3 regions of the Brevibacillus sp. FW306-2-1A-C05A genome follow, and region 2 is predicted to be linked to each of the others. Evidence: riboswitches for the same ligand, from Rfam matches in the RefSeq annotation. Region 2 holds a riboswitch; each other region holds the start of a gene.
The links. A riboswitch is a leader RNA that binds a small molecule or an ion and turns the genes downstream of it on or off. The one in region 2 is predicted to bind lysine.
Positions count from the first base shown of each region.

Region 1: another riboswitch for lysine. It lies ahead of AC3WJN_RS07480 (amino acid permease); the one in region 2 lies ahead of AC3WJN_RS08490 (aspartate kinase).
Region 3: another riboswitch for lysine. It lies ahead of dapD (2,3,4,5-tetrahydropyridine-2,6-dicarboxylate N-acetyltransferase); the one in region 2 lies ahead of AC3WJN_RS08490 (aspartate kinase).

Region 1 covers NZ_JBYSWV010000007.1:30,186-38,051, forward strand. Annotated here, with positions in the region: partial or broken gene AC3WJN_RS07450 (rhodanese-like domain-containing protein) at 1-236, shown strand, start outside; gene AC3WJN_RS07455 (sulfite exporter TauE/SafE family protein) at 233-1,012, shown strand; gene AC3WJN_RS07460 (LrgB family protein) at 1,097-1,765, opposite strand; gene AC3WJN_RS07465 (CidA/LrgA family protein) at 1,762-2,133, opposite strand; gene cidR (cidABC operon transcriptional activator CidR) at 2,247-3,158, shown strand; gene AC3WJN_RS07475 (TolC family protein) at 3,324-4,514, opposite strand; gene AC3WJN_RS07480 (amino acid permease) at 4,570-6,012, opposite strand; lysine riboswitch at 6,126-6,312, opposite strand; gene AC3WJN_RS07485 (hypothetical protein) at 6,428-6,736, opposite strand; gene AC3WJN_RS07490 (CGNR zinc finger domain-containing protein) at 6,933-7,490, shown strand; partial or broken gene AC3WJN_RS07495 (inositol monophosphatase family protein) at 7,530-7,866, opposite strand, start outside.
Region 2 covers NZ_JBYSWV010000009.1:8,084-15,949, forward strand. Annotated here, with positions in the region: gene AC3WJN_RS08465 (MarR family winged helix-turn-helix transcriptional regulator) at 1-263, shown strand, start outside; gene sdhB (succinate dehydrogenase iron-sulfur subunit) at 296-1,045, opposite strand; gene sdhA (succinate dehydrogenase flavoprotein subunit) at 1,064-2,821, opposite strand; gene AC3WJN_RS08480 (succinate dehydrogenase cytochrome b558 subunit) at 2,840-3,451, opposite strand; gene AC3WJN_RS08485 (DUF2507 domain-containing protein) at 3,777-4,229, shown strand; gene AC3WJN_RS08490 (aspartate kinase) at 4,357-5,598, opposite strand; lysine riboswitch at 5,843-6,029, opposite strand; gene uvrC (excinuclease ABC subunit UvrC) at 6,116-7,866, opposite strand, start outside.
Region 3 covers NZ_JBYSWV010000001.1:497,935-505,800, forward strand. Annotated here, with positions in the region: gene AC3WJN_RS02565 (N-acetyldiaminopimelate deacetylase) at 1-1,050, opposite strand, end outside; gene AC3WJN_RS02570 (aspartate aminotransferase family protein) at 1,054-2,268, opposite strand; gene dapD (2,3,4,5-tetrahydropyridine-2,6-dicarboxylate N-acetyltransferase) at 2,283-2,993, opposite strand; lysine riboswitch at 3,111-3,300, opposite strand; gene AC3WJN_RS02580 (flavodoxin) at 3,456-3,899, shown strand; gene AC3WJN_RS02585 (GNAT family N-acetyltransferase) at 4,002-4,547, shown strand; gene AC3WJN_RS02590 (EcsC family protein) at 4,548-5,366, opposite strand; gene AC3WJN_RS02595 (hypothetical protein) at 5,396-5,590, opposite strand; gene AC3WJN_RS02600 (hypothetical protein) at 5,649-7,589, opposite strand.

The DNA of each region.
Region 1 (7,866 bases), on a different contig from region 2:
GCAATTTGACTGAATGGCAGGAAGGACACATTCCAAACGCGCAGCACATCATGCTGGGAACATTGCCTGGAAGGCTGGATGAGATACCAGAAGACAAGCCGATCCTCGTGCAATGCCGCTCCGGGGCGCGCTCTGCCATCGGTGCCAGCATCCTGCAGGCAAACGGCTTCAAGCAGGTGCTGAACTTGAGCGGCGGCTTTGTCCAGTGGCAAAAAGACGGATTGGAGAGCGTATGACGTTCAGCCTTGCTCTCACCCTGTTTTTGATCGGCTTTGCGGGGTCGTTCATCTCCGGGCTTGTCGGAATCGGCGGCTCGATCATCAAGTACCCGATGCTCCTCTACATTCCAGCGGCACTCGGACTGGCTGCCTACACGGCCCACGAAGTTTCCGGAATCAGTGCTGTGCAAGTGTTTTTTGCCACCTTATCCGCGGTCTGGGCTTTGCGAAAAGACAAGCTGATTCATTATCAGCTTGTTTTGTACATGGGCAGCGCGATCGTTGTCGGCAGCCTGGTCGGCGGATATGGGGGCAAATATCTCTCGGCTGACGCCATCAACGTCGTCTATGCTATTTTGGCGACGATTGCCGTACTGATGATGTTTATGCCCAAAAAAGCGATCGACGACAAGGAAATGGCCGACATCGCGTTCCATAAGCCTACGGCCGTAACCTCCGCGCTGATTGTCGGAGCCGCTTCCGGCATTGTCGGAGCGGCGGGCGCATTCATTCTCGTGCCGATTATGCTTGTCGTCCTTAAAATTCCTACGCGAGTTACTATAGCGTCTTCGCTTGCGATCACCTTTCTGTCTTCCATCGGCGCGACGATCGGCAAACTGATGGCGGGAGACGTCTTGTTCTGGCCTTCCCTCATCATGGTAATCGCCAGCGTGTTGGCTGCGCCGCTCGGAACTGCGGTCAGCAAGCGGTTGAACACGAAAAGCCTTCAGGCGATTTTAGCGCTCCTGATTTTGGGCACGACGATCAAAATCTGGACAGACCTCATCATGTGAAAAACGGACAGGTTTTCCGCGAAAGGGGGGACCTGTCCGTTTACGATCATCTGTTGCATCTGGTGTCAGCCAGCCAACGGGCTGTTAGACGAGAAGCGTCGTCGCCAATTGCGTGACCAGCGCCGCCAAAATCATGGAAATGCTCGAAACCGTCCCTGTAATCGGACTAATCTCAAACGCCTTGGACGTTCCGGCTCCATGTGCGCTCGTGCCGAGCAGCACGCCGCGGGCGATATCGTCGGAGATGCGCAAATAGGAGATGATGTACGGCCCGATGATCGAGCCGAGCAGTCCGGTCATCAGGACGAGCACAGCGGTGATCGAAGGGACGCCCCCGATCATTTGCGAGACGTTCATCGCAATCGGCGTCGTGATTGAGCGCGGCAAAAGGCTGTACAGCACCTGCTCGTCTGTGTGCAGCAAAAGGGCGAGTACGGCAGAAGAAACGACGGCCACCGCTGAGCCGGACACTACGCTAATCATGATTTGCGCAGCGTGTTTCTTCAATAAAGAGTAGTGTTTGTACAGCGGCACGGCAAACGCGATGGTCGCGGGCTGAAGCATGTACGCCAGCCATTTGCCGCCTTCATTGTAATCACGGTAAGAAAGATGAGTGCAAAGCAGCAGCACGACCAAAACGATTGGCGTAAACAATAGCGGCGAAAACAAGAGAATCGGTCTGTAGCGGTAAAGCCGCTTGGCGATCAGGTAAAGCGCGATGGTGAATAGAAAGCCGAGCAGTCCGATCATCATGAGCGCGAATGCTCCTTTCGCTTGGAAATGCTTTGGGCGATCAAGCCGCTGCACGCCATGACAAACGCCGTGCCGATGACGATAATCAGGACAATTTGCAGCCCTTCATGCAGCATCAAGCTTTGATACGAGACGATGCCGACAGACGGCGGAATGAAAAACAGTAGCAGCTCGGCCATAAGCCAGGCCGCGCCCGATTCGATCCACTCCAGGCGCAGCACTTTTGCCTGGAGCAGCAAAAACACGACAAACATCCCCAAAATGCTGCCGGGGATTTTCCAGCCAAGGACGGAGACGAGCAGGTTCATCAACGCGGACACGATGATGAAAAACGCCACTTGCCCCACGATGATAAGCAGTCTTTTCATGTTGGTCCTCTCCCTTTGTGAAAAGTGTACATCACCTCTTTTCATAGGTAAAATGCATATATAGAATGAGTATCATTCATCATATCTATAGATGAAGCGGAGGGAGCAGCGGGATGGACATTCGCCATTTGCAATATTTTTTGGAGGTAGCCCGCCACAGCAGCTTCACCAAGGCGGCAGAGGCGCTGTACATTACCCAGCCGACGATCAGCAAGATGGTGCGGAACCTGGAAGAAGAAATCGGTGTCGAGCTGTTTGAGCGAGTCGGCAAGCGGATTACGTTGACCGACGCGGGCTGGGTCTTGTTTTCCCAGGCAGAGGTGATGGTGAAGTCGTTTGAAAACATGAAGCTGCATCTCGACGATTTGATGGAGCTGAAGCGGGGGAGAATCCGCATCGGGCTGCCGCCGATGGTAGGGGCGAGCTTTTTTCCGCAAGTGATCGGGAAGTTTTGCGAGCAGTATCCGGGGATCGTGCTGGAGCTGCTGGAGGTCGGCTCCAAAAAAGTCGAGGCGGACGTGGCGTCAGGGATGCTGGACAGCGGCGTTGTTTTGCTGCCGACGAGTGAGGAGCTGTTTGAGTCTTACTCTTTTGTCAACGAACAGATTCGCGTAGTCGTCCACCCTACGCATGCGCTGGCCGGGCGGCAGGAGGTGTCGCTGGCCGAACTGGCAAACGAGCGGTTTTTGCTGTTTCACGAAGATTTTTCCTTGCACAACCGGATCATTGACGAGTGCGTGCGCGTAGGCTTCCACCCGACGGTCATCTACAAAAGCTCGCAGTGGGATTTTCTCTCGGAAATGGTGGCGGCCAACGTCGGGATCACCCTGTTGCCGCAGACGATTTGCCGGGAGCTCGATCCGCGGCGCTTTCACAGCCTCGCGCTGGTCAATCCGACGATCAAATGGCATCTGGGGATGATCTGGCGCAAAAACGCCTATTTGTCGTACGCCACCCGCGAGTGGATTCGCTTTACAAAAGAAATGCTGCCTTCTATAGAAAGAAAGGCTTCATCGCGAGGATGAAGCCTTTCGTTGCGCGGTCGGCCACAGCAGAACGACTGCAGGCTGACGACTGCTTCTTTGATTTATATAAAGGCAGCTTGGCCTTGAAAAGACGCCTGTCAAAGCTGGCGTAAAGCTTGGAAAAAGGAAGGAAAAATGAGATCGAATATTTCGTAACGCGAAATATTAAAGGCCAACCGATTGATTCAAGGTGCTGACAGCGATGTTGTATTGATAGAGAGAATCGGCTGCTTTTGTTTCAGAATCAAACAATTCAGCTTCTGTTTCGATCAGGTCGTTCAGAGATACTTTTTTGTTCGCATAATCGGTGAGTGTGGCGTGATAAGTTTTCCATGCTTCGTCTTTTGCGGCGGTGCTTTCATCCAGCGCTTTTTTTGCTGCGACCGCTTTTTCGTAGGCGTCGCTCACTTCCTGATCGACTTTTTGCTTGAGCTTTTGCAGCAGCAGCTCAGCTTTGCGCAATTCGTTGAGTGCGATTCTTCCTTTGTATGTGCTGATAGCGGCATACTCGGAGGTGTAGTCCAATTTTACCTGGGCAAACGCTCTCTCTGCTTCCGCTTTGACCATGTCAGGGCGTTTTTGGTAGGCGAGAGCTTTGGTTTCTTCCAGCGTTGGCAGCGGGGTATAGGAGAGTTTGCTGGTTTCCAGCAGCCATTGTCTGTCCCTTTTTTCGTTCAGCAATTCATTGAGCTTGGTTAATGCTTGCTTGAAGCTGTTTTCCAGCTCGGACAGCTTTTCTTTCGCAGCGCTGTCCTGGGCCCAGGTTTGGCGTCTGATGCTGTTCTTTTGCAGCTTGATTTTTTCTTCGAGCGCCCGCGCTTCAAAGTACGCTTTTTGTACTTGCATTTGCAAGCTGATTTTCGAAGCGTTATAGGATGCCTCGTCTACGAGCAATGTTTTTTGCGCCTTGGCTGTTTCTTCGTATTTTTTCTTTGCTTCATCCAGAGTATTGATGTCATCTTTCTTGATGGCGGCCTTATCGCGCAGCGTCATGAGGGTTTCGTAGCGGGTGTTGTCATACGTCAGCCGCAGCAGTTCCAGATCAACGTCGTTTTTCAGTGCCTGCTCTACGGCATGGTCGAGGGACAAGGGAACGATTTGGGTCTGTTCCGCTGCTGCGACGAGAGGTTCTTCCGCCAGAGCGAGATGAGCATTGCCTGCCAACAGCGCGGCAACCAGCGTGGTGCTGTAAATGTGCTTGGACAACCTGGATTTCATTATGCTACCTCCTATAAAAAGTAAGAAAATATAATGATAACGATTATCATTATCAAATTTCATGAACAGTATATATTTCCATGCGTTATTCGTCAATACGAAATATGAAAATGTGATAGGAAATATAGTTTGCGCCAAAAAAAAGATTCCCTGCGACGAGGGAATCTTGTAGAGAGTTGTTGCAACGCTATTTTTATTTTTCGTCCATGCTGAGATCGACTTTGTTCAGTGGTACCAGCTTGCTTTTTTTCGTGTATTTGTAAACCAGCCAGACGATCAAAAACAGCGGCAGTCCGATGTAGGAGACGAAAACGCCGTTCCAGTCGATTTCTCCGCCGATGAACGCGGAGTAGTTTTGGCCGATGATGACGATGCAGCAAATGATGAAGGCGAAGATCGGGCCAAACGGGAACAGCTTCGCCCGGTACGGCAAATCGCGCAGATCGCGGCCTTGCGCCAAGTAAGCTTTGCGGAAGCGATAGTGGCTGACGGCGATGCCGAGCCAGGCGATGAAGCCAGACATACCGGAGGCGTTCAGCAGCCACACGTACACTTCGCCATCGCCGAACAGCGAGGACAAAAACGCCAGCGCGCCGATGGCAGCCGTCATGATGAGGGCATTGACGGGGACGCCGTTGCGTGTCACTTTGGAAAACCATTTCGGAGCTTTGCCTTCCTTCGCCAGCACCCACAGCATACGGGTGGAAGCGTACATGCCGGAGTTCCCCGCCGACAGGACGGAAGTGAGAATGACTGCGTTCATTACGGAGGCGGCAAAGGCAAAGCCGGCTTTTTCAAACACGATCGTAAACGGACTGATGGCAATATCGGTAATGTCTCCGCTGATGAGATTCGGATTGTCGTACGGAACGAGCAGCCCGATAATCAGGATCGCGAAAATATAGAACAGCAAGATGCGCCAAAAAATCTGGCGAATCGCTTTCGGGATGTTGCGGGCAGGGTCTTCGCTCTCCCCGGCGGCCACACCGACCAGCTCAGTTCCCTGGAACGAGAACCCGGCAATCATGAACACACCGAGAAGGGCCATGAAGCCGCCGTTGAATGGCGCGTCGCCTTTGGTGAAGTTTTGGAAGCCGACTGCTTCGCCGCCCATGATGCCGAAAATCATCAGGACACCGATCACGATAAAGACGATGACCGTCATGACTTTAATCAAGGCAAACCAGTATTCGGATTCGCCGTAGCTTTTGACAGACAACAAATTCAGAGCAACCATCAGGCAGAGGAACAGGGTACTCCACAAAATGGCGGGAGTATCCGGGAACCAGTATTTCATAATCAGCGCCGCGGCAGATAGCTCGACGGCAATCGTAATCGCCCAGTTGTACCAGTAATTCCAGCCCAGCGCAAAGCCGAGGGACGGATCGACGAATTTGGTGGCGTAGGTGGAAAAGGAGCCGGATACAGGCATGAAGGCAGCCATTTCCCCCAGGCTGGTCATCAAAAAGTAAACCATGATGCTGATGGCGATGTAGGCGACCAAGGCTCCGCCCGGTCCGGCCTCGTGAATCGAGCCTCCACTTGCCAGGAACAGGCCCGTCCCGATGGAGCCGCCGATGGCGATCATCGTCAGATGGCGGGCTTTCAAACCACGTTGCAGTTGATTCTGTGACATATGCTGCTTGCACGACCTTTCTAAAAATTTGAGAAGGTCGGTCGGAAAAGAAAAAACCGCCAATAGCCAAAAAACGGCACAGGGCGGTATGATCCAATCCCCACCAAGCCTTCACTGAAGATAGCACACCACGTTTGCCCGGCAAGCAAACGTGACAGTTCTGTCCCTTTCGGGTACAGCCCCAGCCCATGCGCACAGAGATACGCCATGAGCTTCGGCGGCTTTTCCCTTTCCTGGAGTCATTGATTTCTTCTGAATCTCGTACAGGATGACATAAAAGCCGCGACCTCTACCCTCACCGTGAATGATGAGGATAACATGTATGAAATTGATTTATTTATCAACTATATAAGATTGACGGTTATTTATCAACGAAAAAAGTTGCGCTGCAAAATATTGGCATGGAGCGGTTTTGCTACAAAAAGGATCGGCGTGCAGGCCAGGAGCCTTGCAACTTGCGGATCTGCACGATTTGCCCTGTGTGAAAAGCGTCGTGCAAAATAATGCTCATCACGCTTTGCCCGGCAGGGATGCTCGGAAGCGGCTGGTCGAACGCTTCGTCTGACAGAGCGACGAGCTTTTCATGAATTTGGCGATGGACGGTTTCCATCCGCTGTACGGTGGCCTGCCAGGCTGCTTCGTCGTCGGGCGATCCCGAAGGCTGGAACGTGTCGTCGTTCGTCTCGGCGGTATTGATAAATTCCGTGCCGACGTGCATTCCCATTCGTGAACAAGCAGTTCCATCCGATTCATGTGGTTCCTCCTCGTCTGTCAAACAGATTGGTGAAACGTTATAATGGCAATAAGAAGCAGCTTGTAACCACCTAAATATTTTATGTTGGTTACGGATAGAGAATACCATACACAGGCTGAGCATACAAGAAGCAAAAGAAACGAAAAGCAGATGGGGGAAGAGTGGAGTGAACTGGCTGTGCATTGATTTTTTAAACAGTGATTGGCGCGATTGGCGCGGGTCTGGCCGCAGGGAAAATCGGCTGGCGAAGCAGGAATGGCTGGAGCAGCTTTTGCGGGAATACGCTTTGCACGCCCCATTGCCTATTGATGAGGCGAGTGCAGTGGCGCTGTTGCGTTTGCGCGAATATATGCGCAGTCTGCTGGAGCGGGTCGTGCGCGGGGAAGCGTTGCGGCAGGAGGAACTGGAGGAGCTGAATCAGACGCTCGCGAAGGCGCCTTTTCACGTTCGCGTCATCTCTGCGGGCAAGGAGAGCGGGTATGAGCAGGAGCTGGTCAGCGCCTCCAGCGGCTGGGAGCTGGTGATGGCCCGCATCGCGGCTTCCTTTGCCACGCTGCTGCTTCCTGAGCACGTGCAGCGCATCAAGATTTGCGACAACGAGGACTGCCGATGGGTGTTTTACGATGAAAGCCGCAATCGGGTACGCCGCTGGTGCGATGACAAAATGTGCGGCAATCTCATGAAGGTGCGCCGTTTTCGGGAGCGGCAAAAGGAGAAAAAGTAAGGAATCGGCCGTAAGCTTGCCGACGGAGAGATTCATCGGTTCCGAGAACGCAAACAGCGTGCCCAGGACGGATTCGGACAGCGCTGTTTTGGCCGAGACGCTAATTTTGCTGCCATTCAAAAAAGCGCCCTGTCTTGCAATGGCAGTAAACATCTCATCCCGGCAAGGGTCGTACACAAAGGAAACGGCCGTCTGACCGTCGCGGACGAGGCAGAGAGAGACGGCCCACATCGGCATGCCTTGCAAAAAGTAGACGGCTCCGTCGATGGCATCGCAAATCCAGTACGGGGTCGAGTATTCCGGCTGTTTTTGCAGGGAGGCATCAAATTCTGCATCGGACCAGCGATACGCGGGAAAGCGCTCCGCCAAGCCGTGC
Region 2 (7,866 bases):
TTACCGCGATGATCGACCGGCTGGACAAGCACGGCTACGTCAGCCGGGAGCGCGATGAGGAAGATCGGCGCGTCGTCCATATCAGTCTGCTGGAAGCCGGAAAACACATTTTGGCCCAGGCGAAGCAGACGCGGCTGGAAACGCTCCGGCAACTGTTTTCCCACCTCACCGAAGAAGAGTGGGAGCAGTTCGTTCGCATGTTCGAAAAACTGGCAGTCGCCGCTGTCGCTGACGCAAGAAAAAAAGGCGTGCATTCCGGTTAAACCGGCGCACGCCTTTTTCTTTTGCCAAACGATTAGGAGAAGAAGAATTTCTTCACCGCATGTTTGGTCGTTTCTTTGTTCATGTGAGCAATCGAGGTCGTGAGCGGGATGCCTTTTGGACAAGCTTGCACGCAGTTTTGCGAGTTACCGCAATCGCCGATACCGCCGTCTTCCATCAGAGCTTCCAGACGCTCATGCTTGTTCATCATACCAGTTGGATGCTGGTTGAACAGGCGAACCTGGGAAATCGCAAACGGTCCAATGAACTCGGACTTCGCGTTCACGTTCGGGCAAGCCTCCAAGCATACCCCGCACGTCATGCACTTGGACAGCTCGTACGCCCATTGACGCTCTACTTCCGGCATGCGCGGACCTGGTCCCAGATCATGCGTACCATCGATTGGAATCCATGCTTTTACACGTTTCAACGCATCGAACATGCGGCTACGGTCAATCGACAAGTCGCGTTGTACAGGGAACGTGCTCATTGGCTCCAGACGAATTGGCTGTTCCAGTTTATCGATCAGCGCCGAGCAAGCCTGGCGCGGTCTTCCGTTGATGACCATCGAGCACGCGCCGCATACTTCTTCCAAGCAGTTCGATTCCCAGTTGACCGGAGAAGTTTTTTGGCCTTGCGCGTTGAGCGGATTGCGTTGAATCTCCATCAGCGCACCAATGACGTTCATACCAGGACGGTACGGGATTTTGAACTCTTCCTTGTATGGAGTGCTGTCAGGGCTGTCTTGGCGAGTAATAATCAGGTGAATCAATTTTTCTGCCATGATCCGTTTCCTCCTCTCTTAATGCTTCTTGTCAGACGTATAGTCACGTTTCCGTGGCGGGATCAACGAAACATCGATGTCTTCGTAGTAGATTTCTGGCGCGGTTGTTTCCGGATTGAACTTCGCCATAGTTGTCTTCATGAAGTTCTCGTCATCACGCTCAGGGAATTCCGGTTTGTAGTGAGCGCCGCGGCTCTCGTTACGCATGAGCGCACCGATTGTGATCGCACGGGAGAGGACGAGCATGTTCCACAAGTGACGAGTGAAGGAAGCACCTGCGTTGCTCCATTTGCTTGTATCGTTGATGTTGATTTTTTTGTAGCGCTCCATCAACTCTTGAATCTTTTCATCTGTTTTTTGCAGACGGTCGTTGTAACGAACTACCGTTACGTTGTCTGTCATCCACTCACCCAGCTCCTTGTGGATCAGGTAAGCATTTTCCGTTCCGTCCATTTTCAAAATGCTGTCGTATTTCGCCTGTTCTTTGCTCGTGTAGCTGTCAAAGAGAGTAGAAGACAGATCATCCGAAGATTGATTCAAGCCTTTGATGTACTCGATCGCTTTTGGACCGGCAACCATACCGCCGTAGATCGCGGACAACAGGGAGTTTGCACCCAAACGGTTCGCGCCGTGCTGGGAGTAATCGCACTCACCCGCTGCAAACAGACCAGGGATGTTGGTCATTTGGTTGTAGTCTACCCACATTCCGCCCATGGAGTAGTGAACGGCAGGGAAAATCTTCATCGGCACTTTGCGCGGGTCATCCCCTACGAATTTTTCGTAAATCTCGATAATACCGCCCAGTTTTACATCCAGCTCTTTCGGATCTTTGTGGGACAGATCGAGGTACACCATGTTTTCGCCGTTGACGCCCAGTTTCATGTCTACGCAGACAGAGAAGATTTCGCGAGTCGCAATATCACGCGGTACCAGGTTTCCGTAGGCAGGATATTTTTCCTCCAGGAAGTACCAAGGCTTACCGTCTTTGTACGTCCATACGCGACCGCCCTCACCGCGCGCGGATTCAGACATCAGACGCAGCTTGTCGTCGCCCGGAATCGCAGTCGGGTGAATCTGGATCATCTCACCGTTGGCGTAGATTACGCCTTGCTGGTAAGCGGCAGACGCTGCTGTACCTGTGTTGATGATCGAGTTGGTCGATTTACCGAAGATGATACCAGGGCCGCCTGTTGCCAAAATAACGGCATCTGCACGGAAGGATTGAATTTCACCGGAACGCATGTTTTGCGCGGTAATCCCGCGACAGGTTCCTGTCTCGTCCAAAACGGCTCCGAGGAAATCCCAATATTCGTACTTGGTAACCAGACCTTCTGCTTCGTAGCGGCGTACTTGCTCGTCCAGCGCGTACAGCAGTTGTTGTCCGGTTGTCGCACCTGCAAACGCAGTACGGTGATGTTTTGTTCCCCCGAAACGGCGGAAGTCCAACAGACCTTCTGGTGTGCGGTTGAACATGACGCCCATCCGGTCAAGCATATAGATAATTCCAGGTGCTGCATCGCACATTGCTTTTACTGGTGGTTGGTTTGCCAAGAAGTCTCCACCGTAAACTGTATCGTCGAAGTGCTCCCATGTGGAGTCGCCTTCCCCTTTGGTATTTACCGCACCGTTGATACCGCCCTGTGCACAAACAGAGTGGGAACGTTTTACCGGAACCAGGGAGAACAACTGAACGGGAACGCCTTTTTCTGCAGCTTTGATAGTAGCCATCAAGCCGGCCAATCCACCACCGACAATGATAAGTTTACCTTTTGCCATGATTTAGTCCCCCTATCCCTACAGAATGAAAGCCGACATCGCACGCAATCCGATGAAGGTTACAACTACGAATACGACCATAGTGAAGTATGTTGCAATTCGTTGGGAACGTGGTCCAACCGTAATTCCCCAGTGAACCAGGAACGACCAGAGTCCGTTGGAGAAGTGGAAAACCGTGCTGATAATCCCGATTGTGTAGAATACGATCATTGCTGGGCTGCTGAAAATGTTTGCGACCATGTCGAAGTCAACATGTGCACCCAATGCCTTCTGAATGCGAGTTTCCCATACGTGCCAAACAATGAAAATGAGGGTAATGATACCTGTTACCCGTTGCCACAGAAACATGTGGTTTCTGAAGTAACCGAAGTTCCCTACGTTTTGTTTCGCTTGGAACGCGATGTAGAGACCGTAAACAGCGTGAAACAGGATCGGGATGTAGATGAAGACAAATTCAACTACAAGCAGAAGTGGAACGTTTTCAATCAGACCTACCGTCTGGTTGAAAGCTTCTGCTCCACGGGTCGCCTGGTAGTTGGCTGTCAAGTGGAACAGCAGGAAGAGCCCGATCGGAAACAAACCAAGAAGTGAGTGCAGCTTGTGACTGAGAAAGCTATGGCCTTTCGCCATACAATGGTCCCCCTTTCAGTGTATGTAGCGCTCTTTTATGGACCTTTCTCCCATATCCTAACCCATTGCCTGACCCATTAGACATGCCAAAAAACCGTTAGCTCTCTCCCCGCCTAACTTTGTCGGAATGTGTCAAAATACGAAAAAAAGTTGGGCAAAACTTTGACCAAATCCAATTGTACTCTTGTCGACACATAGCGTCAAGACAATCAGTAGACTAAATACATTGATAGAATAACTTTGTTTAGTTTCACTATTTTTTCTCTTAATCGGTCATGAAGCAAGCCTCCCTCTCATAATCTAGTACAGACAGGAGGGAAGCGAGATGAAAGATACCGATCAGTTGGCAGCCCTGTTGCCGCCCCACACGATTCCGGTGGCCGAACGCATGCACATGCCTTATCTCGGCTACCATCTGCTCCGCGAAACATTGACGAACGCCTTATTGGGAGACAGCGAAAGCCCGATATTGTACTGGCTGGGCAAAGACATCGGCCGGAAAATTCCGGTTCAGTCTTCCACGGGCCCGATTCTCCCTTTTATCCGCCTTGGGCTGGGACAGCTCGATCTCGTGGAAGAAACGGCAGACGCGATCGTCTACAAGCTCTCGCACACTATCTACAACTACCAAACGCCCGAGCGGCTCAGCCGCGCCTTGTCACTAGAAGCCGGAATCATCGCCGGCAGCATCGAGCAGTGGAAGGGCAAGGACACGTCCGCACAACTGGAGATCGAAAGCTCGTCCCGCATTCTTATCAAGGTGCGGACGCAAAAATAAACAAGCCGTTCGCCTTTGTGCGGGATACTGCCATACTTTTGTCATTGCAAAAGGCAGCGGGAACCCGCACTCGCGAATCATTCAAAAAGATGCCCCCTCTGCCAGCGGGCGAGGGAGCATTTGCTTCTTATAAGCCGTGCACGACTGCTGTTTCCGCCACATCAAGTCCGTATGCCGTATGCAGGCTGCGAACGGCAAGCTCGGTTTGGCCAGCAGGAATAACGCAGGACACTTTGATGTCCGACGTCGAAACCATTTTAATAGAAATTTCTTTTTCAGCCAAAACGCGGAACATCTCAGCGGCAACCCCCGGATTGTTCACCATGCCGGAGCCGACGATGGACACTTTGGTCAAGTTTTGCTCGAAGTCGACTTTTTCGAAGCCCAGCTCCGCTTTGTTGTTTTCCAGCGTATCCAGCGCCTTTTTCAAGTCATCTGCCGCGACCGTAAACGAAATGTTCGTGACAGCGGCATCGTAGGAGCTTTGAATGATGATGTCGACGTTCACCTGGTTGTCTGCGAGTGTATTGAACAGGCGGGAAAGAGTCCCCACCTTTGCAGGCATCCCGACAACCGTAACTTTGGCGACATCTTCGTCATGCGCGACTCCACTTACTACTCTTCCTGTTTCCATGTTGGCAACCTCCTCAACGTACGTACCCTCTTCGGCAGTAAAGCTGGAGCGGACCACCAGCCGTACCTTGTATTTTTTCGCAGCCTCCACCGAACGCGGATGCAGGACGCCTGCGCCGAGATTGGCAAGCTCCAGCATTTCATCATACGAGATCGTATTCAGCTTGCTTGCTGCCGGCACCATGCGCGGGTCGGCCGTGTAAACGCCAGAAACGTCTGTAAAAATCTCGCATTTGTCAGCATTCAGGCTGGCTGCCAGCGTAACCGCCGATGTATCCGATCCACCGCGGCCGAGCGTTGTAATTTCTCCTTCGTCGCTAAGACCTTGGAACCCTGCCACAATCACGACGCGGCCTCGACCGAGCTCCGCCTGAATGCGCTGTGGATCAATTTGCTTGATCCGCGCCCGGCCGTGGATCGCTTCTGTCGTCACTCCGGCCTGCCAGCCAGTCAAAGAAATGGCATCGTAGCCTTTGGAATGCAAGGCCATCGCGAGCAATGCGATCGATACTTGCTCCCCCGTGGTCAGCAGCATATCCATTTCACGCTCGGAAGGGTAGGCGCTGATCTGTTTGGCCATATCTACCAGGACGTCGGTAGATTTGCCCATCGCAGACACGACGACTACCAGGTCATGCCCTTCTTCTTTGTAGCTGATAATTCGGTCCGCAACTCGTAAAATTCGCTCAATAGTCCCTACAGAGGTGCCTCCGTATTTCTGCACGATCAACCCCATGCGGCTTCTCTCCCTTTTCTCATATCCAATGTTTGTAGAATGTATCGTTTTCTCTCGTTTTATTAGCTTGTTTTCGCTTACTCGTTTATGGAAAATTTTACCTGTCACTTTATAAAAAAGGCACCGACAAGGAATAAGTACCTGCCGCTGCCTACTGTTTCGACATACCGGTTCCTCCCTCCCAATACACGCGGACAATGCAGCACATGACAGGACAACACCTATCACCGCTCACATTGACACACCGTGAGATAGCACTCCATCTGACGCCGGTTAAGAGCCAGATGACAGTCCTGCACTTGTTCAATGCAGACCCAGCATGGAGAACTACGGGTTTTCCTCCACACTTCGGCGAATTCCCCTTTCCCGCTCCCTTCACAGATACCCGATCTCAGGGTGGTACTCTTGGTTTTCGCGCCTCTACCTCACTTCATAAGGGAAGTGAGGCTAACTATTCTGTTTGAAACGCATTATATCACGGGAATCCGAACGGTTCAATCGCTTTTTGAAAAAAACGTTACGATTCCAGCTTGCGCAAATGGGCGATAATCTGCTTCGCCAGCTTGTCGCCGATCCCCAACTGCCGGAAATCCTCCACCGTCGCCTCGCGCATTTTTTTCAGCGAGCCAAAATGGGTAAACAACAGCTTGCGCCGCTTTTCGCCGATGCCCGGTATTTCGTCGAGCTGGGAGGAGAGCATCGTCTTCGTCCGGGATTGTCGGTGAAACGTAATCGCAAACCGGTGCACCTCGTCCTGAATGCGCTGCAGCAAGTAAAATTCGTAGCTGTCCCGCTTCAGATTCACCGGCTCCGGCGGATCGCCGTACATCAACTGCGCGGTTTTGTGCTTTTCGTCTTTGGCCAGGCCGCAGACCGGGATGTACAGCCCCAGCTCGTTTTCCAGCACGTCCATGGCGGCGCTGATCTGCCCTTTGCCCCCGTCGATGACGATCAGATCGGGCAGCGGCTGGTTTTCCTTCAGCAAGCGCGAATACCGTCTGCGGATTACCTCGCGCATGGAGCCGTAATCGTCCGGCCCTTCGACTGTCTTGATCTTGAACTTGCGGTATTCCTTTTTGTCCGGACGGCCGTCCGTAAAGACAATCATCGCCGACACAGGCTCGGTTCCTTGGATGTTGGAGTTGTCGAACGCCTCGATCCGGTGCGGGACGCCGATCCCCAGCACATGCCCCAGGTTGTGCACCGCCTGAACGGTCCGCGCGTCGTCCTTGGACATCAGGGCGAACTTTTCCTGCAGGGCGATCCGCGCGTTTTCACAAGCCATCTGCACCAGTTCGCGCTTTTTGCTGCGCTTGGGCGTCAACACCTTGACTCCCAGCCATTCACTCAACAGCTCCGGCTCGCTTTCCTCCGGCAGCAAAATTTCTTTGGGCAGCGCGTTTTGCTTGTCGTAGTAAAACTGGGTGACGTACGACATGAAGTCCTCGCTCTCGTTTCCGTAGTAAGGGAAGGAGGTCGTCTGCCGCTCGATCATCTTGCCCTGGCGCATGTAAAAAATTTGAATGCACATCCAGCCTTTTTCCACGGCAAAGCCGATAATGTCGCGGTCAACCGTATCGGTGAACGTAATTTTCTGCTTCTCCATCACCGCTTCGATGCTCTTGATCTGATCGCGGAACTCCTTGGCCCGCTCAAACTCCATCGCCTCTGCGGCCTGGAGCATTTTTTCCGTGAGCTGCTGCTTCATCTGCTCGTGTCCGCCGTCGAGGAAGCGGCTGATCTCATCTACCAGTCGCTGGTTTTCTTCAGCCGAAACCTCGTACACACAGGGGGCGAGACATTGGCCCAAATGGTAGTACAAACATACCTGCTTAGGCATGTTGCGGCATTTGCGCAAAGGATAGAGCCGGTCGAGCAGCTTTTTCACCTCGGACGCGTCGCCTGCATTCGGGTACGGCCCGAAGTATTTCGCCTTGTCTTTCAGCACCTTGCGGGTAATTTCCAGCCGCGGCTGCGCTTCGTTCGTAATTTTGATGTATGGGTAGGTTTTGTCGTCGCGAAGCATGACGTTATAGCGCGGGTCGTGCTTTTTGATGAGGTTGCACTCCAGCAATAACGCCTCGATCGCAGACGACACCACGATATACTCAAAGTCCGCGATCTCGCTGACCAGAAGCTGCGTCTTCCCGTTATGGCTTCCGGTGAAGTACGAGCGCACGCGGTTTTTCAGCACCTTGGCTTTTCCGACGTATATAATTTCCCCGTTTGCATTTTTCATCAGGTAGCAGCCGGGCTTTTCTGGCAGCA
Region 3 (7,866 bases), on a different contig from region 2:
GGAATGGTGCAGCCCGTACGGAGTATGGACGCCCAGCCAGAACAAAAAGCCCGGAATCTCCTGCAGGAAGTAGCCAAAATCTTCTCCGGTCATCGCTTCCTTGCAGGCAATCAGCGTCACGTCTTCGCCCTGCTCGCGCACCCAGTCCATAAAGGCCGTCGTCAGCTTTTCCTCGTTGTACACTTGGCAATACCCTACTCCGTAGTCGATGGACGCCGTACAGTCGAAGCCCGCCTCGATGCCTTTGACGAGCGCTTCAATCCGCGCTTTGACAAGCGCCATGGACTCGGTCGAGAACGTGCGAATCGTCCCTTCCAGCCGCGCCTTTTCCGCAATGATGTTTTGCTTGGAGCCGCCCTCAAGCTTGCCGATGGTCACGACAGCGGAATCGAGCGGGTCGACGTTACGTGCCACAATCGTCTGGAGCTGTGTGATGAGATGGCTGCCTGCGACCACCATGTCGTTTGCTTTGTGCGGAAAAGCTGCGTGCCCGCCTTTTCCGACCAAATCAATGTACAGCTCGGACGTGTTGGCAAACAAAATGCCCGGCTTGGTGGCAATATAGCCGACGGGATACTCCGGCGCGATGTGCAGCGCAAAAATGCAATCCGGCCGCCAGGAAGCAAACTCCTCGCTCTCCATCATCGGCTGAGCGCCGCCTGGCCCCTCTTCTGCGGGCTGAAACAGGAACAGCAGGTCATCTGCAATCGGCTGCTCCACAAAATGCGTCACAAGCCCGAGCGCGATAGCCATGTGCATGTCGTGTCCGCACGCGTGCATGTAGCCTTCGTGCAGCGAGCGAAACGGATACGACGTCTCTTCTGCAATCGGCAAGCCGTCCATGTCCGTGCGCCAGGCGATCGTGCGCTTTGGATTCGTCCCCGCGATCCGGACCAAAATCCCGGTGCGCCACGTCTTGATCTGCATGCGCTCCTGCGGGAGACGCTCCAAGTAATCGAGCAAATACTTTTGCGTCTTCACCTCGGCAAAGCCCGGCTCCGGAATTTGGTGCAGGTCGCGCCGAATCTGGGTAAACAGCGATGTCGCCATCGTTTACGCCTCCCCTTTGGCCCCGTGCCGCACAGCGAGTTCCGCTGCAAAGCTGTCCAGGAAAAGGTCGACGTCTTCTTTGGTCAAGGTGAGCGGCGGCAGCAGACGCACGATTGTTTTTTGCGTCACGTCCACGAGAATGCCGCGATCAAGCAATGCCTGCTGCAAACGGCTGACCTCTTCCGGTGCGGCGCTGAGCGGGATGCCGACCATCATGCCTTTGCCGCGGAGCGCCTGCAACTGTTCCGGGAGACGCGCGCGCAGCGATTCGAGGCCCGCCCACAAGTACGCGATCACTTCGTCCACGCTTGCCGCAAAAGCAGGATCGAGCAGCTCATCCAGCACCACGTTGCCGAGAGCCGCCGAAAGCGGCGACGGCGCAAAGGTCGTCCCGTGGTCGCCCGGCTTGAACTGGTTCATCAGCTTCGTTCCGGCAATCACGCCACCGAGCGGAAGCCCTCCGCCTACGCCTTTGGCAAACAAGATCAAATCCGGCGTCACGCCTGCGTGCTGGTAGGCAAACAGCTTACCAGTGCGTCCCATGCCTGTCTGGATTTCGTCCATGGCAAACAGCATGCCTTCCTCCTGGCAAATCGCCGCCACTTCGCGCAAAAACGGCTCCGACAGCGGCACGACCCCTCCAGAGCCGAGCACAGGCTCCATCAGGACAGCGGCCGGCTTCGCGTCGCGGCAAATCGCCCGCAAGCCGTCCGCATCCTCAGGGTCTAGCTCGTACACCGGAAAGTCCGGCTGCGGAAAATCCTGATACACATGGGCCTGTCTGGTCAGCCGCACCGCGCCCAATGTTCTGCCGTGAAAGCTGTTGCGGAGCACGACAATCCCTTCGCGCCCGGCCCCTTCTGCCTTCGTCCATTTGTGGATCATTTTGATCGCGGCTTCGGTCGCTTCCGCACCGGAATTTGTGAAAAACACTTTTCCCGGGATCGTCTGCTCCACCAGCCGCTGGGCCAACCGGATTGCCGGCTGGTTCAAAAATACGTTGGAAATGTGCAGGAAGCGCTCGCCCTGTTCGCGCAGCGCCTGGACGATCCGCGGATGGGAGTGGCCGAGCACATTGACGGCCAGCCCCGTAAACAAATCCAAATACTTTTTGCCCGCTGTGTCGTACAGGTAGTTGCCTTCCCCTTTTTCGATCGCGATCGGCAAGCGTTTGTAGGAAGAGACGATGTATTGTTCATCAAGCGTACGCCAGTCCATGTGAGCTCTCTCCCCTACAGTTGACGTAGCTCCTGCTTGATCTCCGTCTTGGAGCGAGTTTTGTCGTCGATCTGTTTAATCACGCGCGCTGGTGTACCAGCCACCACAACGTATGGCGGCACGTCTTCAATGACGACCGCGCCCGCTGCCACAACCGCGCCTTTTCCTACGCGCACGCCTTCCAGAACCACGGCGTTGGCACCGATTACGACGTCATCTTCCACTACGACTGGCTGCGCGGAAGGCGGCTCGATGACGCCTGCGATGACAGAACCAGCGCCGATATGGCAGTTTTTCCCGATCGTTCCGCGGCCGCCGACGACGACGTTCATGTCGATCATCGTGCCTTCGCCAATCACAGCACCGATGTTGATCGTAGCGCCCATCATGATGACTGCGTTGTTGCCGATCGTCACCTGGTCGCGGATAATCGCGCCTGGCTCGATGCGCGCCTGGATTCCTTTTGTGTCGAGCAACGGAATCGCCGAATTGCGGCGGTCGCTTTCTACTACGTAGTCTTCGATTTTGTCCGCGTTCGCAGCCAGAACCGGCTCGATTTCTTTCCATTCGCCAAACACAACGCCAGTCGTGCCTGTAATGAACGTCTTGGAGCTGGCACCGAAGTCAATGCCCTCCAGATTGCCTTTCACGTATAGTTTCACTGGTGTTTTCTTCTCGCTTTTTTGAATAAACGCGATAATTTCATTGGCATCCATCATGTTCACTGGTACATCCTCCTTTTAATAAAAAGCGTGCCTGTCAACGAGAGCGAACCGCTCCCCTGACTAAAAAAAGCAATGAGTGCATTCGCTATCTCATTGCTTTCCATACTGCCCAAGCAAATCGTAAATAGCGCTCCACAAACAGGCGATTGCCTTTTGTGACAGGATGCTCATTGTTCACGAATCACCCCAGCCGCTGCTATCCGAGGGGAACAGCAACAGCTTCGGCGCTTTAGCCTTTCCCTCTCTTCCCGCCCCCTGGCAGATTACGAAAAGATGTACTCATCTTCGGCGCACCTCTATTTAGACTTCCAATATTATAATTTCATTTTACTCTACCAAAATCAATCACTTGTGGCAACAGCTTTATGGAAAGAAAAATAACTGTTGACAACGAGAATCATTTTCATTATTTTATTTGTGTGAGAATGATTTTCATTATCTTATTTGGAGGGTTTACTTCTTATGAGCCGCATTTTGATGGTGTACGCAAGCATGACAGGAAACACGCAGGAAGTTGCTGAAGCAATTGCCGAAGGGATTCGTTCCACCGGAAAAGACCTGGAGATAAAAGAAGTCATGGATGCCACTGCCAAGGAACTGGAAGACTACGATGCCATTTTGCTCGGTGCCTATACATGGGGCGACGGCGATCTGCCAGACGAGTGCCTGGACTTTTACGAAGAGATGGACGATATTGATTTGAGCGGCAAAAAAGTCGCGGCTTTCGGTTCCTGCGACTCCGCTTACGAGCATGTGGGCGCTGCTGTAGATATTTTGCTGAAAAAAGCGAGCGAGCGCGGAGCGGAAACTCCACTCGAAGGTCTGAAAATCGAGCTGTCTCCTAACGCAAAAGAAGTAGAGATTTGCAAACAGTTTGGCGTTTCCTTCTCCGAGCTGCTCGGCTAAGACTAGCGCCGGAAAAGAAGTTGTCCAAAAAAATCCTTTTCAAGCAAGCGCTGTCATGATAAAATGTCGATCCATCTTTTCTCAAGAAGGAGGATTGATATCATGACGTTACATACGCATACGGTCTACTTGCGACCACTGCAAGCAAATGACGCAGCCGAGCTTCTGAAGCTTCGGCTGCGTAATCATGCCTTCCTGCAACCGTTCGAGCCGCTCCGCTCCGCCGCCTTCCTGACGCTGAGCGGTCAGGAGGCGCAAATTGCGCAAGCGGAGCAAGACTTTGCAGCAGGGACCGCCTTCGCCTTTGGCGTGTTTTTGCGCGACACGGACGAAATGATCGGCCGCGTCGCTCTGTCAAACGTCGTGCGCGGCGCCTGGCAAAACGCGACCATCGGCTACTTCATGGATGAAGCCTGCAACGGCAAAGGCTACACCACTGCGGCCGTACGGCTTGCGCTCGCGTACGCCTTCCAGGAAGCCGGGCTGCACCGGGTACAGGCCGCTGTCATGCCCCGCAATACTCCCTCCATCCGCGTGTTGGAGAAAAACGGCTTTCGCCACGAAGGGTTGTCCTTGCGCTATTTGCAAATCAACGGCGTGTGGGAAGATCACCTCCTATTTGCGATCACGGCAGAGGACTGGAGCTAATCATTCCTCTTTGTTTTGCTCCACGCGCAATCGCTCCAGGATTCGCCGCTTGCGGTACAGCATTCGCCCCGCTTCGGCGACATCCTGGACGGTTGAGCGATTCAAGTACGCCCCGAACAGGATGCCTGCAATCGGCACCATCTGAAACAGCTTTTTCCAGCCAAAATTTTCCGTGTACGTCACCACGACTTCCCGCCAGCCCTGCAATTGTGCCATGACGTCTTTTTGCGCAGCAGGCTCGTCAAAGCGCGACAGCTCAGCCAGTATCGCCTTTTTGCCGACGATATCGGAAGAAGCGAACTGCAGGCATTTGACCACGAACAGCCGCTCCCGCTTGTCCTCCGGGCGATAGCCGTAGCATAGCGCCATTTCTTGCAGCACTTTCAGCGACGTGCCGAGCAGCAACGGAATATCAAGCGCCAGCGTAAAAATGCCGCCGATGCCTGTCGTTGCGCCCTGTACCGTGGCAAAGGTCGCGCGCGATTCTTTCAGCTCGCGGGCAATCTCATCCATGAGGACGAGCGGTGCCCCTGCGACTTCTGCGGTCTGCGGAATGCCCGCGCCATCCCTTTCCAAGCGGGGAGCGAACTTGCTGTAAATCGCCGTATCCTGAACGAGATACGTTCCCCCTGTTTCCAGAAACGCGGCCATCTCGTCCACGGCTGTCCCCAGCTTTTCCCGGACGAAATTCGGCGTCATTTTATCGAGAAAAACGAACGGAAGCCTGCCGAGCTTTTCCCAGAACCACAAATCGTTCTGGTCGCGCTCCCATGCCTCCACCTCTTCCAATGCCTGCTGCAAAACCTGTCTCGACTCCATCTGCCGCAATCCCTCCCGGATCATTGCTTCTATGTTTCTTTGCCGCGCTTCCATTGGCATTGGTTGCGAAGCAGCGATTTGATATGCGCCCGCAGCTCCTCTGCCTGGGAAAAACGCGCAAATTCCTCACTGTCTGTTACGATTCCCAGCTTCAAATGTTTCACTTGTCCGTTTTCGACGCAAAAGCCGAACGCTTGCAGAATCGCAATCTGTTCATCCGTCATCTTGCTTGCCCCCCACCTTTGCAAAAACCCCCTTGCCACATGCAAGGGGGTCATCTGTTTATTTGACCTCTACGGTTAAGGTCATCGTTTGATTTCGTTCCGATTCACCCAGCTCTTTGTCGTATTTCTTGTATTTTTGCACGACCGAGCAAGTTTTATTGCGGAATGTGTTCGTTACTTTAACTGTGTAGACGCCAGGCTTGTTCTCGTTGTCTGCGATGATCGCTTTCAAATCGAGCGATTCATCGCCCTCGTCCACGTATTCCTCGTCCGTGTTCGGCTTCAGGCTTGCAATCTCTTTTCCTTCATAGAACACCTGAATCGCGTTTGCCGAGGAAATGGTTGCTCCGATGTACTCCTGGCGGGTGCCGATTGGCGTTTCGCCGTACGTCCAGACGAGATTCGGCATGTAGTAGGTGATCATGTCCTTGCCGCTTCCGTCTTTCAGCTTTTTGTTCCCGATCCGCTTCGCATACGTAGACGTCAGCCGAAGCTCGCTCAAGCTGTCCAGTTCCGCCGCCGAGCTGACTCTGACGGTTTGCCCATCGCGATATTCGTTGCCGCGACTGTTTTTCAAAAGAATCGGCCCTGGTGAGGGTGCCAGTCCTGCTTCATTTTTGGCGCAAACAGGGGCGGACGGGATCGGACGGGTGTCCTCTACGACCTGAATGTAGCCGCACCACGACTGACGCGGTTCGCGCTTGCTGTAATAGTTGACCTTGTAGCGGCCCGGCTTAAAGCTGGACAGCAGCAAAGCGGTATGGTCCCAGTTCAGCTTGGATTCATCCACGACGACGTTATCGACTGCCCAAAAGCCCGGCCCCTCGTCATCCGAAGCTTCACTGCCCTGCTCCACGTGCTCGGCAGCCGTCGCCAGCCAGATGACGTGCACCGGATTTTGGTAGAGCTTCACGGTGACATCGGACGAGTACAAGTTTTCCCGCTCTACCATCAACGAAGACTGCGCATTTTGCTGCATCAGCACATCCATCGTCGCTGTAGCGCTGGCAGAATCGCAGGAGTTCGGCGCACCGGGCACCTGAATTTTCACTTCCGTTGTCGAGCCTCCCCACAGATCGTCGGTGTTGGCGGCCTGATTCGGCTCAAAGGTGACGGACATGGTCATTCCCGCCATCATTTCCGGAATCACGACCTCGAAGTGCTGGGAGTCGGTCAAAGTTTGGCCTGTTCCGTTCACCGACCAGCGACCGGCAACCGGCGAATACAGTTGCACGACGCCTGGCGCCGCCGGAGCAGTCACTTGCTGTCCTTGGGCGAGCTTTTGGCCGCTCGCATCCGTTCCCATGTACAGCTCTGCCATTCCGATCCGAATGTGCGTCATCCAGGCGCTCAGGCTGCTGTCATCAGGCGTAAACACCAGATCGTAATTGCCAGTCGGCAGCGTGCCTGTCGCGAAGATTTTGGCCGGCACGGATCGGAGCTCCGCATTTGTCGTTTTGTTAATCAGCTTCCACGTTCCCGGAACCGTACTGGCAAAGCTGGTCGAGCCCATCATGCCAAAAATCGCGGTTTGGCTACCCGATGGAATCGCTGCACCTGTCGGCTTCTCCCCTTCGAAGATGCTCGGGTAGTTTTGCGCCTCTACTTGAAAGCGCACGTGCACGGTGCTTTTTTGCCCCTTGGCATCGGTTACAACGAACGTGAGGATGTGCGGTCCGGGAGACAATTTGGCGGCAGGAATCGAGAAGCGGGGCACCTGCCAGCGGAACGTGCTTTGCGAGGACTGCTGCTCGACCTGGTATTCCGGCAGCTCCACTCCATCGAGCAACACTTCGCTTCGATTGAGATTCGTGCCGCTCCCATATGTCGTTTGCACAAGATCGATATCAAGAGCGGTTTCAGGCGGGAGGATAAACTCGTCGTTTTTCACCCAGTTCCATCCGCCGGAGTCCTGGCCTGCTACCTGATAGTCGTTGAAGATAATCATATTGTGAACAGGCTGCGAAACGGGCTTGGATACTTGGCTGTTTTTTTTCATCGATGCTGTAGCCCCTGCTCCCATGGCTGGCGGAGCCGATACGCCCGACAAGAAAGTGCCGGTTGCCAGACACACAAGAAGTGCTTTTACAACCCATTTTTTCACGAAATGTCCTCTACCTTTCTTCATTGCTCGTGTTGCCACTCGTCTTTCTTCGACAAAAAGAGCGCAATCTCCTGTGTAGCTTGAAAATATTTCGTCGGGATTCGATATAGGTAATTCCTATTTAGTTCATAACTTTTATAGGATTGATTTATACCACGCAAGCTGGTAAAAC